DNA from 3 places in the Paraburkholderia sp. FW306-2-2C-D06C genome. Region 2 is predicted to be linked to each of the others. Evidence: predicted binding sites of a transcription regulator. Region 2 holds the regulator's gene; each other region holds the start of a gene.
The links. The regulator HrcA, encoded in region 2, represses chaperone genes, less so after heat shock. The targets are predictions, from matches to a motif close to TTAGCACTCNNNNNNNNNGAGTGCTAA.

Region 1 (3,277 bases), on a different contig from region 2:
GGCGTGCTTCCCCATGTGCTTCCAACTGAGCCTCGAACGAAGCCCAACTGAAATTACATGTCCATGCCCATACCGCCCATGCCGCCGGGCATACCGCCGCCCATCGGACCTTCTTCCTTCGGCAGTTCGCAAACAGCTGCGTCGGTGGTCAACAGCAGGCCTGCGACAGAAGCTGCATTTTGCAGCGCCGTGCGCGTCACCTTCGTCGGGTCCACGACACCTGCGTCAACCAGGTCGACGTACTCGCCGGTTGCTGCGTTGTAGCCGTAGTTGCCCGTGCCAGCTGCGACAGCTGCCACCACGACGCTGGCTTCTTCGCCACCGTTCGTGACGATCTGGCGCAGCGGCTCTTCCATCGCGCGCAGCACGATCTTGATACCTGCGTCCTGATCGGCGTTAGCGCCCTTCAGACCAGCGATTGCCGTACGTGCGCGGATCAGTGCGACGCCGCCGCCAGCCACGATGCCTTCTTCCACAGCTGCGCGCGTTGCGTGCAGCGCGTCTTCGACACGTGCCTTCTTTTCCTTCATTTCGACTTCGGTCGCAGCGCCGACCTTGATCACTGCAACACCGCCAGCCAGCTTGGCCACGCGTTCTTGCAGCTTTTCACGGTCGTAGTCCGACGTTGCTTCTTCGATCTGCGTGCGCACTTGCTTCACACGCGCTTCGATCGTTGCACCTTCGCCTGCGCCGTCGATGATCGTCGTATTTTCCTTGCCCACTTCGATACGCTTCGCTTGACCCAGTTCAGCCAGCGTTGCCTTTTCGAGCGTCAGGCCGGTTTCTTCAGCGATAACTTGACCGCCGGTCAGGATCGCGATGTCTTCCAACATGGCCTTACGACGATCGCCGAAGCCCGGAGCCTTGACAGCAACCGTCTTCAGGATGCCGCGGATGTTGTTCACAACCAGCGTAGCCAGCGCTTCGCCTTCGACGTCTTCTGCGATGATCAGCAGCGGACGGCCAGCCTTAGCGACTTGTTCCAGTACCGGCAGCAGATCACGGATGTTCGAAACCTTCTTGTCGTGCAGCAGCACGAACGGGTTTTCGAGCACAGCAACTTGCTTGTCCGGGTTGTTGATGAAGTACGGCGACAGGTAGCCGCGGTCGAATTGCATACCTTCGACAACGTCCAGCTCGTCTTGCAACGACTTGCCGTCTTCAACGGTGATGACGCCTTCCTTGCCGACCTTGTCCATCGCTTCAGCAATACGGTCACCGATCGACGAATCGCTGTTCGCCGAGATCGCGCCGACTTGAGCGATTTCCTTGTTGGTCGTGCACGGCTTGCTGATCTTGCGCAGTTCTTCGATAGCGGCCGTCACAGCCTTGTCGATACCGCGCTTCAGATCCATCGGGTTCATGCCCGATGCAACGTACTTCATGCCTTCGCGGACGATCGACTGAGCCAGAACCGTTGCGGTCGTGGTGCCGTCGCCTGCGTTGTCGCTGGTCTTGGAAGCGACTTCCTTGACCATTTGCGCGCCCATGTTCTGGAGCTTGTCTTTCAGTTCGATCTCTTTCGCGACCGAAACACCATCCTTGGTGACCGTCGGGCCGCCGAAGCTGCGTTCCAGCACCACGTTGCGGCCCTTCGGACCCAGCGTGACCTTCACAGCGTTCGCGAGGATGTTCACGCCTTCAACCATCTTGGCACGGGCGGAATCACCGAATACGACGTCTTTAGCTGCCATCTTCTAACTCCTTGAATTCTTGGGATATAACCTGGGAAGTAGCGACCTGCGCTTACTTCTGCACCACGGCCATGATGTCTTCTTCGCGCATGACCAGCAGTTCGTTGCCGTCGACCTTGACGGTCTGGCCTGCGTACTTGCCGAACAGGACGCGGTCACCAACCTTCACGTCGAGTGCGATTTGTGCACCCTTGTCGTCACGCTTGCCCGGGCCGACTGCCAGGATTTCGCCTTGATCCGGCTTTTCCGCTGCGGCTTCGGGGATCACGATGCCCGACGCAGTCTTGGTTTCTTGATCCAGACGTTTGACGATCACGCGATCATGCAAAGGACGAAGGTTCATACATACTCCTCTCTTGATTGAGACTGAAGAACGCTGAGAAAACCCGGTTGGCTGAGCCAACCGGCGATGTTGTTAGCACTCTCGTGCAGCGAGTGCTAATTATATGGACGGGTGGTGACAAATTCAAGAAGGGATATGGGGCGGGTGTCGAGATTCGCTTAATTTTGAACTTTGTTCGCTTAAGTCTGAACCTTGCACCGCAGCAAAAACCTGACGAATTGCAGTAACTTCCTTTTAAAACAGGGCTCTACCCGTACGTTCTTGCCGCCGTCAAACTGGACATCGCTCACTCGCGAACAGGCTGATCGACGACCAAATTCCTCGAATTTTCTTTGCGATCGCTCGCCCAGGGAAATCCCTTAATCCACCGGCAGCCGAGAATATTTCGCTCCAACTTGGACACGATGGCCGTGCGGTTGGTGGAAGAGACGAGAGCGCTGTTGTTATGCTGGCGAAGGTGACGGCGCGCGAGCCAACTGGTCAGAACATTCTCAGCGGGCATCCCACGCAAGCCGCTATTGAAAACGAAGTCGGGAACTGAGAGATGGCCATTTGGAACTACAGCGATGCTTCTTGGGACCTCGGACGGGCGGTATCGCGGTGCGCCACATGTCTGTTTTGCCGATCCCCATTGCAAAGACTGCCTCCGGAATACCGCGAGTATGAGGAGAGCAATCTCGAAGTCGAGGTAACGCCTGCAGTCTGTCACTTATGCGGCTGGTGGACTCTCACTGTCATATATATGTAGCGCCAAAACTAATCAATGCATTCGCGTATGCCCCGAGCCGCTTCTCAAGGACGAGGCCGACTTCCCTCCCAGGCGCGCTGGATCAATGCTCTGAGTGGCGCTTGCTCCACCGGACGCGGATTCCAGTACGGATTCGACATCGCGACCTCGCACGCACGATCAAGGTCACTCTCACGCAGTCCGATCTCACGCAGACCACGAGGTACACCGAGTTCCTGGCTCAGGTCATACAGGCCGTCTGCGGCAGATTCCGCATCGAGTGCACGCGCAATTCGTGTCATTGCCTCCGCTGCGACGATGCTGTTGTAGGCGAGCGCATGTGGAAGAACAATCGCATGTGTCTCCGCGTGCGGAAGGTTGAACGTCCCGCCAAGTGTGTGGCAGAGCTTGTGATGGAGCGCCATGCCGACATTGCCGAGAACCATCCCACAAAGCCACGCGCCATAGAGACAATCACTGCGCGCCGTCTTGTCCGTGCTGCTCTTCTTCACG
Region 2 (3,277 bases):
GACCAGGTCGCCGACACGCACGTCCTTCGCCGGCTTGACGCTGGCGCCGCCGATGCGGACGTGGCCTTTGTCGACCGCATCCGCCGCCAGCGAGCGCGTCTTGAAGAAACGCGCTGCCCAGAGCCATTTGTCGATGCGCAGCTTTGCGCCCGGTTCGGTTGAAACCTTGTAATTCATGAGCCCGCCTGCGCCCCCGCTGTATTCGGCACAGGCACCGCCTGCACCGGCCAGCCCTGCAAATTCTGTGCAACGATCTCGCCAAGCGCGGCAATCCATGCCTGTGAGGCATTGACGCAGGGAATCCGGTGAAACTCCTTGCCGCCGGCATGCAGGAACTCGTCGCGCACTTCCATGCCGATTTCCTCAATCGTTTCAAGGCAGTCGGCGGTGAAGCCCGGACAGAACACGTCGGCCCGCCGCACGCCCGCCGCGCCCAACTCCTTCAGCGTCGGGGCGGTGTACGGCTGCAGCCATTCGGCTTGACCAAAACGCGACTGGAAGGTAATCCGGCATTCCACCTGCGTCAGTTCCAGCGCATGCATCAACAACGCGCCGGTTTGCTGGCACTGCTCGTGGTACGGATCGCCGAGATCGAGCGTGCGCTTGGGCACGCCGTGAAAACTGAGCACCAGCTTGTCGCCCGCCGCGAAGTCCGGGCGGCCGTGCTGATGCCAGTAGTGGTGCACCTGCGCGGCCAGTGCGGCGATGTACGCCGGATGATCGGCATACTGGCGCACCGTGCGGATTTCCGGTTGATTGCGCATCCGCTTGAGTGCCGAAAATGCGTCGTCGAAAGCCGTGGCCGTGGTCGACGACGAGTATTGCGGATACATCGGCATCAGCAGCACGCGCTCGGCGCCCGCCAGTTTCAGCTGGTTCAGCATGGCCGGGATACCTGGCGTGCCGTAGCGCATCGCGTAGTCGACCAGCACCGTGTAGTCGTTCAATTGCAGCAAATGGCGCAAACCCTCCACCTGCTTCTCCGTATACACGCGCAGCGGCGAGCCTTCAGGCATCCAGACAGCCGCGTACTTCTTTGCCGACGCACGACCGCGGGACGGCAGAATCAACAGCCGCAGGATCACCTGCCAGATCAAAGCGGGAATTTCGACCACCCGCGGGTCGGACAGGAACTGCGCCAGATAGCGGCGAACCGCGCGCGGCGTCGGTGCGTCGGGCGTGCCGAGATTGATCAGCAACACGGCGACACGGTGCGACGTGGCGTTCTGCGAAGGCCGCTCGAGGTCGAAGCGCATAGGCAACAGGGAGTACCGCGCAAGGCGGAGAGTCGGTTTCAGGTGGGATTCATTATAGCGGCGTGGCCCATTGCGGGGTCCGCCTCGCCCCCTGGCCATTCGGCCGATTGGCAAGCTGCGCGCCGTCACGCATCATTTGCAGCATGAAACGCCGCGGCCAATGCTTACTGCTGGCTGAGAGTCAGCGAAAGCAGGCGGGCGGTGATGTCGACAATCGGTATCACCCGGTTGTAGGCCATGCGAGTGGGCCCGATCACGCCGAGCGTGCCGACAATCTTGCCGTTCACCTCGTACGGCGCGGTGACGACGCTCATTTCCTCGATCGGCACGAGATTCGACTCGCCGCCGATGAAAATCTGCACGCCCTGGGCGTGACTCGAAACATCGAGCAACTGAAGGAGACTGGTCTTTTGGTCGAACACATCGAACAGCTTGCGCAGCCGCGCCATGTCCGACGACAGGTCGGCGACCTCGAGCAGATTGCGCTCGCCGGAGATCAGCACGGTCTCGCCGGTGTCGGATTCGTCGGTACTGGCCGTGACGGCGGCGTGCATCAGCGTGGTCATGTCGCCGCGCAGTTCGTCGATCTCTTCGCGCAGGCGCCGGCGCACGTCGTCGAACGACAGGCCCGCGAAGTGCGCATTGATGTAATTGGAGGCTTCAACCAGTTGCGACGGGGAGAAGTCGCGCTGGGTCGCCATGATGCGGTTCTGCACGTCGCCCTCGGGCGTCACGATGATCAGCAGGATGCGCTTGTCGGACAGGCGCATGAATTCGATCTGCTTGAACACGTGGCTGCGCCGCGGCGTCAGCACCACGCCGGCGAACTGCGACAGGTTGGACAGCACGCTGGCCGCCGCCGCGACGATTTTCTGCGGCTCGCCGGCCTGCAGCGTAGTCTTGACGGTACGGGTGACGGCTTCCTCCTCGGCGGCGGATTCGACGGTGAGCATCGTATCGACGAACAGCCGGTAGCCGCGCGGCGTAGGAATGCGGCCCGCGGAAGTGTGCGGACTGATCACGAGCCCCAGGTCCTCGAGGTCGGACATCACGTTGCGGATCGTAGCCGGGCTCAATTCGAGCCCGGAATAGCGTGACAACGTGCGCGAGCCGACCGGCTGACCTTCGGCGATATAGCGCTCGATCAGCGTTTTGAGGAGGGTTTGTGCGCGAGGATCTAGCATGACGAAAAATTTTAGCTCAACGCCGCGACTATCGCGAGCGCCAACGGTGCTAACGGCGCCAACCGCGTCAGGCACTGCACGAGGCACTAACCATCGAGCCAGCGGTCGGCGGGGCGGCGCTTTGCAATTGATCCCGCGCTTTGCCCCGCGCTTTGCCCCGCACTTCGCCCGGCGCTTCGCCGGCGGCCTGCCCGGCGAATCCACTGGTGGCGCGCCGACCGGCCGTAGCCCACGCGCGTGTCATCAAGACTTCACCATTCTAACGATAATCGTGCAACGCGCTGGCAGGCTGCGTTGGCCGGTCCGCTCCCGGGTCTGTCTGCGGTTCTTTTCAGGCCCTACCTATGGTGTAATGCCGGCATGCAAGTGACCAGCCAGTTCAAGACCGTCGCGCTCGTCGGGCGCAACAATACGCCGGGCATCGGCGAGCCGCTGACCGCGCTCGCCTCGTGCATCGCGAAGCGTGGCTTCGAGGTCGTGTTCGAAGCAGAAACCGCCGCTGAAATCGGCATTACCGACTATCCGGCGCTGCGTCCCGCCGAAATCGGCGCGCGTGCCGACGTCGCGGTGGTGCTCGGCGGCGACGGCACGATGCTCGGCATCGGCCGCCAGCTCGCGCCATACCGCACGCCGCTGATCGGCATCAACCACGGGCGGCTCGGCTTCATTACGGACATCCCGATCTCCGACATGAGCGAGATCGTGCCGCAGATGCTGTCCGGCAACTTCGAGCGCGAAGAGCGCATGCTGCTCGAGGCACGCATCATGCGCGGCGGCAACCCGATCTATCACGCGCTGGCCTTCAACGACGTGGTGGTCAACCGCAGCGGCTTTTCG
Region 3 (3,277 bases), on a different contig from region 2:
CTGGGTCATGTCCTTGTAGATCTGCTTGCCGGTCATCACATAGACCGACTCCATGATGACGAGCAGCCAGGACAGGCCGAGCGTGAGCGGCACGAACAGAAAGTGATAAAGCGCCGTAATGGCGAACTGGAGGCGCGACAGTTCTACGACTTCGCTAACGGGCATGGGGATCACCTTGGGACGGATGCGAGACAGGCACAGACAGCAACGCCTGCGCGACTTGCTCAGGCGGCAGCGACATATGCTCCGCCTGCGGATGGTTGAAGAACGTGTATTTGAGCGCCATCAGCAGTGCGAGCTTGATGGCGAGGACGATGGCGATATCCCGCGCCAGCGTTGGACCGCGCACCCAGGCGGCGAGGCGCTTGCGCAAGCCTGGCCGGTGAGCGTTATTGCGATTGAGGGCTAGGGTCATGATCGGTCGAAGACGACTTCACGCCGGTGAGTCCGGCTGGAACCAGGCCGCATTGCGGTCCGGCGAGTGCATCCCGATTCTAGGAGCAGTGACCTTGTGCGCGTGAGTTCAGCGCTGCGGCATTGGGTCGCGAAGCTTGCCCCCTTTGGAGAGTATTGCAAGGTGACTTGAGATACGTCAAGGAATGCGCGCCGGCTGAGCGCGTTCCTGATTGAGTGCGACACTGGTGCGGAGATGCGCGAGCGCATCGGCGCCCGGCGCATCGGCGCCCGGATAGAAAAAAGCCCTGCCGTCTTGCGAGGGCAGGGCTCAGTGACCCAATAGCGCGCCGGGCAAGCCGGCGTTCTGGATCTCTTTAAGGGTTACGCATATTCCGCCAGCGCGCTGCGCATTTTCTTCATGGCGCTTGCCTCGATCTGGCGAATACGTTCGGCCGACACGCCAAATTCGTCGGCCAGTTCGTGCAGCGTCGAGCCACCCGAGCCGTCGTCTTCCACATGCAGCCAGCGTGCCTCGATGATGCGGCGGCTACGGGCGTCCAGCGATTCGAGCGCGCCGGCGATGCCGTCGCTTTGCAGCTTGTCGCGCTGACGCGAAGCCAGCATGGCGGTCGGCTCGCTATGCGAGTCGGCCAGATAGGCGATCGGCGCGTACGACTCTTCACCGTCTTCGACCTGACCTTCCAGTGCGATGTCGCCGCCGGAGAGCCGCGTTTCCATCTCGGCCACTTCTTCACGCTTCACGTTCAGCTCTTTGGCGAGACCTTCGATCTCATCCGGCGTGAATGCGCCCAAGCCCTGTTTGTGGCTGCGCAAGTTGAAGAACAGCTTGCGCTGCGCTTTGGTGGTGGCCACCTTCACCATGCGCCAGTTGCGCAGAATGTATTCGTGGATCTCGGCCTTGATCCAGTGCATCGCGTACGACACGAGGCGCACGTTCTGCTCCGGGTCGAAGCGCTTCACGGCCTTCATCAGGCCGATATTGCCTTCCTGGATCAGGTCGGCGTGCGGCAGGCCATAACCGAGATAGTTGCGCGCGATCGATACGACCAGCCGCAGGTGCGACAGGACGAGACGGCGCGCGGACTCGAGATTGTCCTGCTCGCGAAATTCGGTGGCGAACTGGCGTTCTTCCGCCGGCGTCAGCATCGGAATCCGATTTACGGCCTGGATGTAGGCGTCGATATTGCCCAGTTGACCGGGCAGCAGCGAGGAATGCGAGAGCGCCAGTGCACCTGCCGAAGCGGCCTTAGCCGACAACGGGCTCAGAGTATTCGGAAGGGTCATTGCATGGCTCACGTAGGAAACTCCTTTGGAATCAGACAAAAGCGTGGTCAGAGATCGACTCCAGCGTTGGATGTTAGCACTCTGATTTCCTGAGTGCTAACACTTAGAGGGTGTAGGGTCATCCAAGTTCCGTCTTTCGCTATTGAAGTTTAAGTTTCAATAGCCATCATACGCTCCTGTTGCCAGCGATGTGTAAGCCGTATGATTTACCTGACAAACCGCCTTCATACTTATAAGTGACCGATATTTTCTAAAAATGAAGTGACTAATTGCGAAAATTTCGATTTCTTCATATGGAGCGCCGGATCTGGTTTAAATTTAGAATAGGCAAAACCGTTAAAGATGATCAACGTTCGACCATAGTTCGGGTGTTCGATGAAGAACAAGAAGAATGCTTTGCGTGGTCTGGCTCTAAAAGGCGCTTCGGCGGCTGTGTTGCTTGGGGTATCGGGATTGGCCGCGGCCGATCAGTTCGGAGTGCAAGTTGCTGCGGGCGTGGCGGGTCACCACATCAAAAAATTCGATCTCGGTTTCGTCTGGGATCCGAATCTGACGTGGTGGCAAATCGGCGATTGGCATTTCTCGCTGATCGGCGAGGCGCACGTGGCCTGGTGGCATACGAACGAAGGGAACGTCCACGACGACATCGGCGAAATCGGCGTGACGCCGATCATCCGTTTCATCAAGGGTTCGGGGTCGATCCGCCCTTATATTGAAGCGGGTGCCGGCATCCGGTTGCTGTCGAGTCCCAGAATTTCTACGTCGCTCACCCTCGGGACGGCGTTCCAGTTCGCCGACATGGCGGGCGTCGGCGTGCAATTCGGCAGTCACCAGCAGTATCAGGCGGGCTACCGGTTCCAGCATATTTCCAACGGCGGTATCAAAGAGCCCAATCCTGGTATAAATTTCAGCCAGCTATATTTGCAATGTAACTTCTGACGACGGTGGCCACGTCCGGCTCATCGGTGCGAGGGGCTGAGCAATGGCGGCAAAATTGATCGAAGCGATTCGCGGGCTCGAGCGCGAGCGCTTTCGTGCGATGGTCGACGGCGACGGGCCGTCGCTCGATACGCTGCTCGCGGAAAACGTGAGCTATGTCCATACGAACGGCAAGCGTGAAACGAAGCGGCAGTTCATCGACGGCATTACAGCGGGACGCCGTCGCTATCGGCAGATCGAGGTGCAGTCGCAAGACGTGCTGCCGGTAGGGCGAGAGACCTGCGTCGTGACCGGGCGGGCGTTGATCGAGATGGAAGCGAACAACGGGGCGTTGCTGTTTCCGATCGCGTACACGGCGATTCATACACAGGAAGACGGGCAATGGCGCCTGATTGCCTGGCAGGCGACGCGTTGCGCGATCGAGTGAGCCTTGTGAGCCCGCCTCGTTTCGCCGACAGCACGATGCTGTCGCGGTAGCCGAGATTGCGGTCCATCCATTCGATCTGATCGGCGAACACGTTCGGCGTCGTCGTTTCTATGCTTGCGGGCAGGTTGACGATCATCTTGTGATCGCGCGTGGGCCGCCACGTCTGTGCAACCGCGTCGCACACTTCGCGCGCGAACGTGAGTTCGGCCA

Region 1: the regulator HrcA is predicted to act here: its motif matches at 2,110-2,136, upstream of groES (co-chaperone GroES).
Region 3: the regulator HrcA is predicted to act here: its motif matches at 1,775-1,801, upstream of rpoH (RNA polymerase sigma factor RpoH).

The regions. Positions count from the first base shown of each region.
Region 1 covers NZ_JBYSWU010000017.1:33,640-36,916, reverse strand. Annotated here, with positions in the region: gene groL (chaperonin GroEL) at 54-1,694, opposite strand; gene groES (co-chaperone GroES) at 1,747-2,037, opposite strand; gene AC3WLT_RS15195 (maleylacetate reductase) at 2,830-3,277, opposite strand, start outside.
Region 2 covers NZ_JBYSWU010000032.1:33,913-37,189, forward strand. Annotated here, with positions in the region: gene AC3WLT_RS22965 (RNA-binding S4 domain-containing protein) at 1-177, opposite strand, end outside; gene hemH (ferrochelatase) at 174-1,256, opposite strand; gene hrcA (heat-inducible transcriptional repressor HrcA) at 1,421-2,440, opposite strand; gene AC3WLT_RS22980 (NAD kinase) at 2,801-3,277, shown strand, end outside.
Region 3 covers NZ_JBYSWU010000011.1:109,951-113,227, forward strand. Annotated here, with positions in the region: gene AC3WLT_RS11070 (cytochrome ubiquinol oxidase subunit I) at 1-165, opposite strand, end outside; gene cydP (cytochrome oxidase putative small subunit CydP) at 155-415, opposite strand; gene rpoH (RNA polymerase sigma factor RpoH) at 778-1,713, opposite strand; gene AC3WLT_RS11085 (acyloxyacyl hydrolase) at 2,077-2,640, shown strand; gene AC3WLT_RS11090 (nuclear transport factor 2 family protein) at 2,684-3,067, shown strand; partial or broken gene AC3WLT_RS11095 (beta/alpha barrel domain-containing protein) at 3,093-3,277, opposite strand, start outside.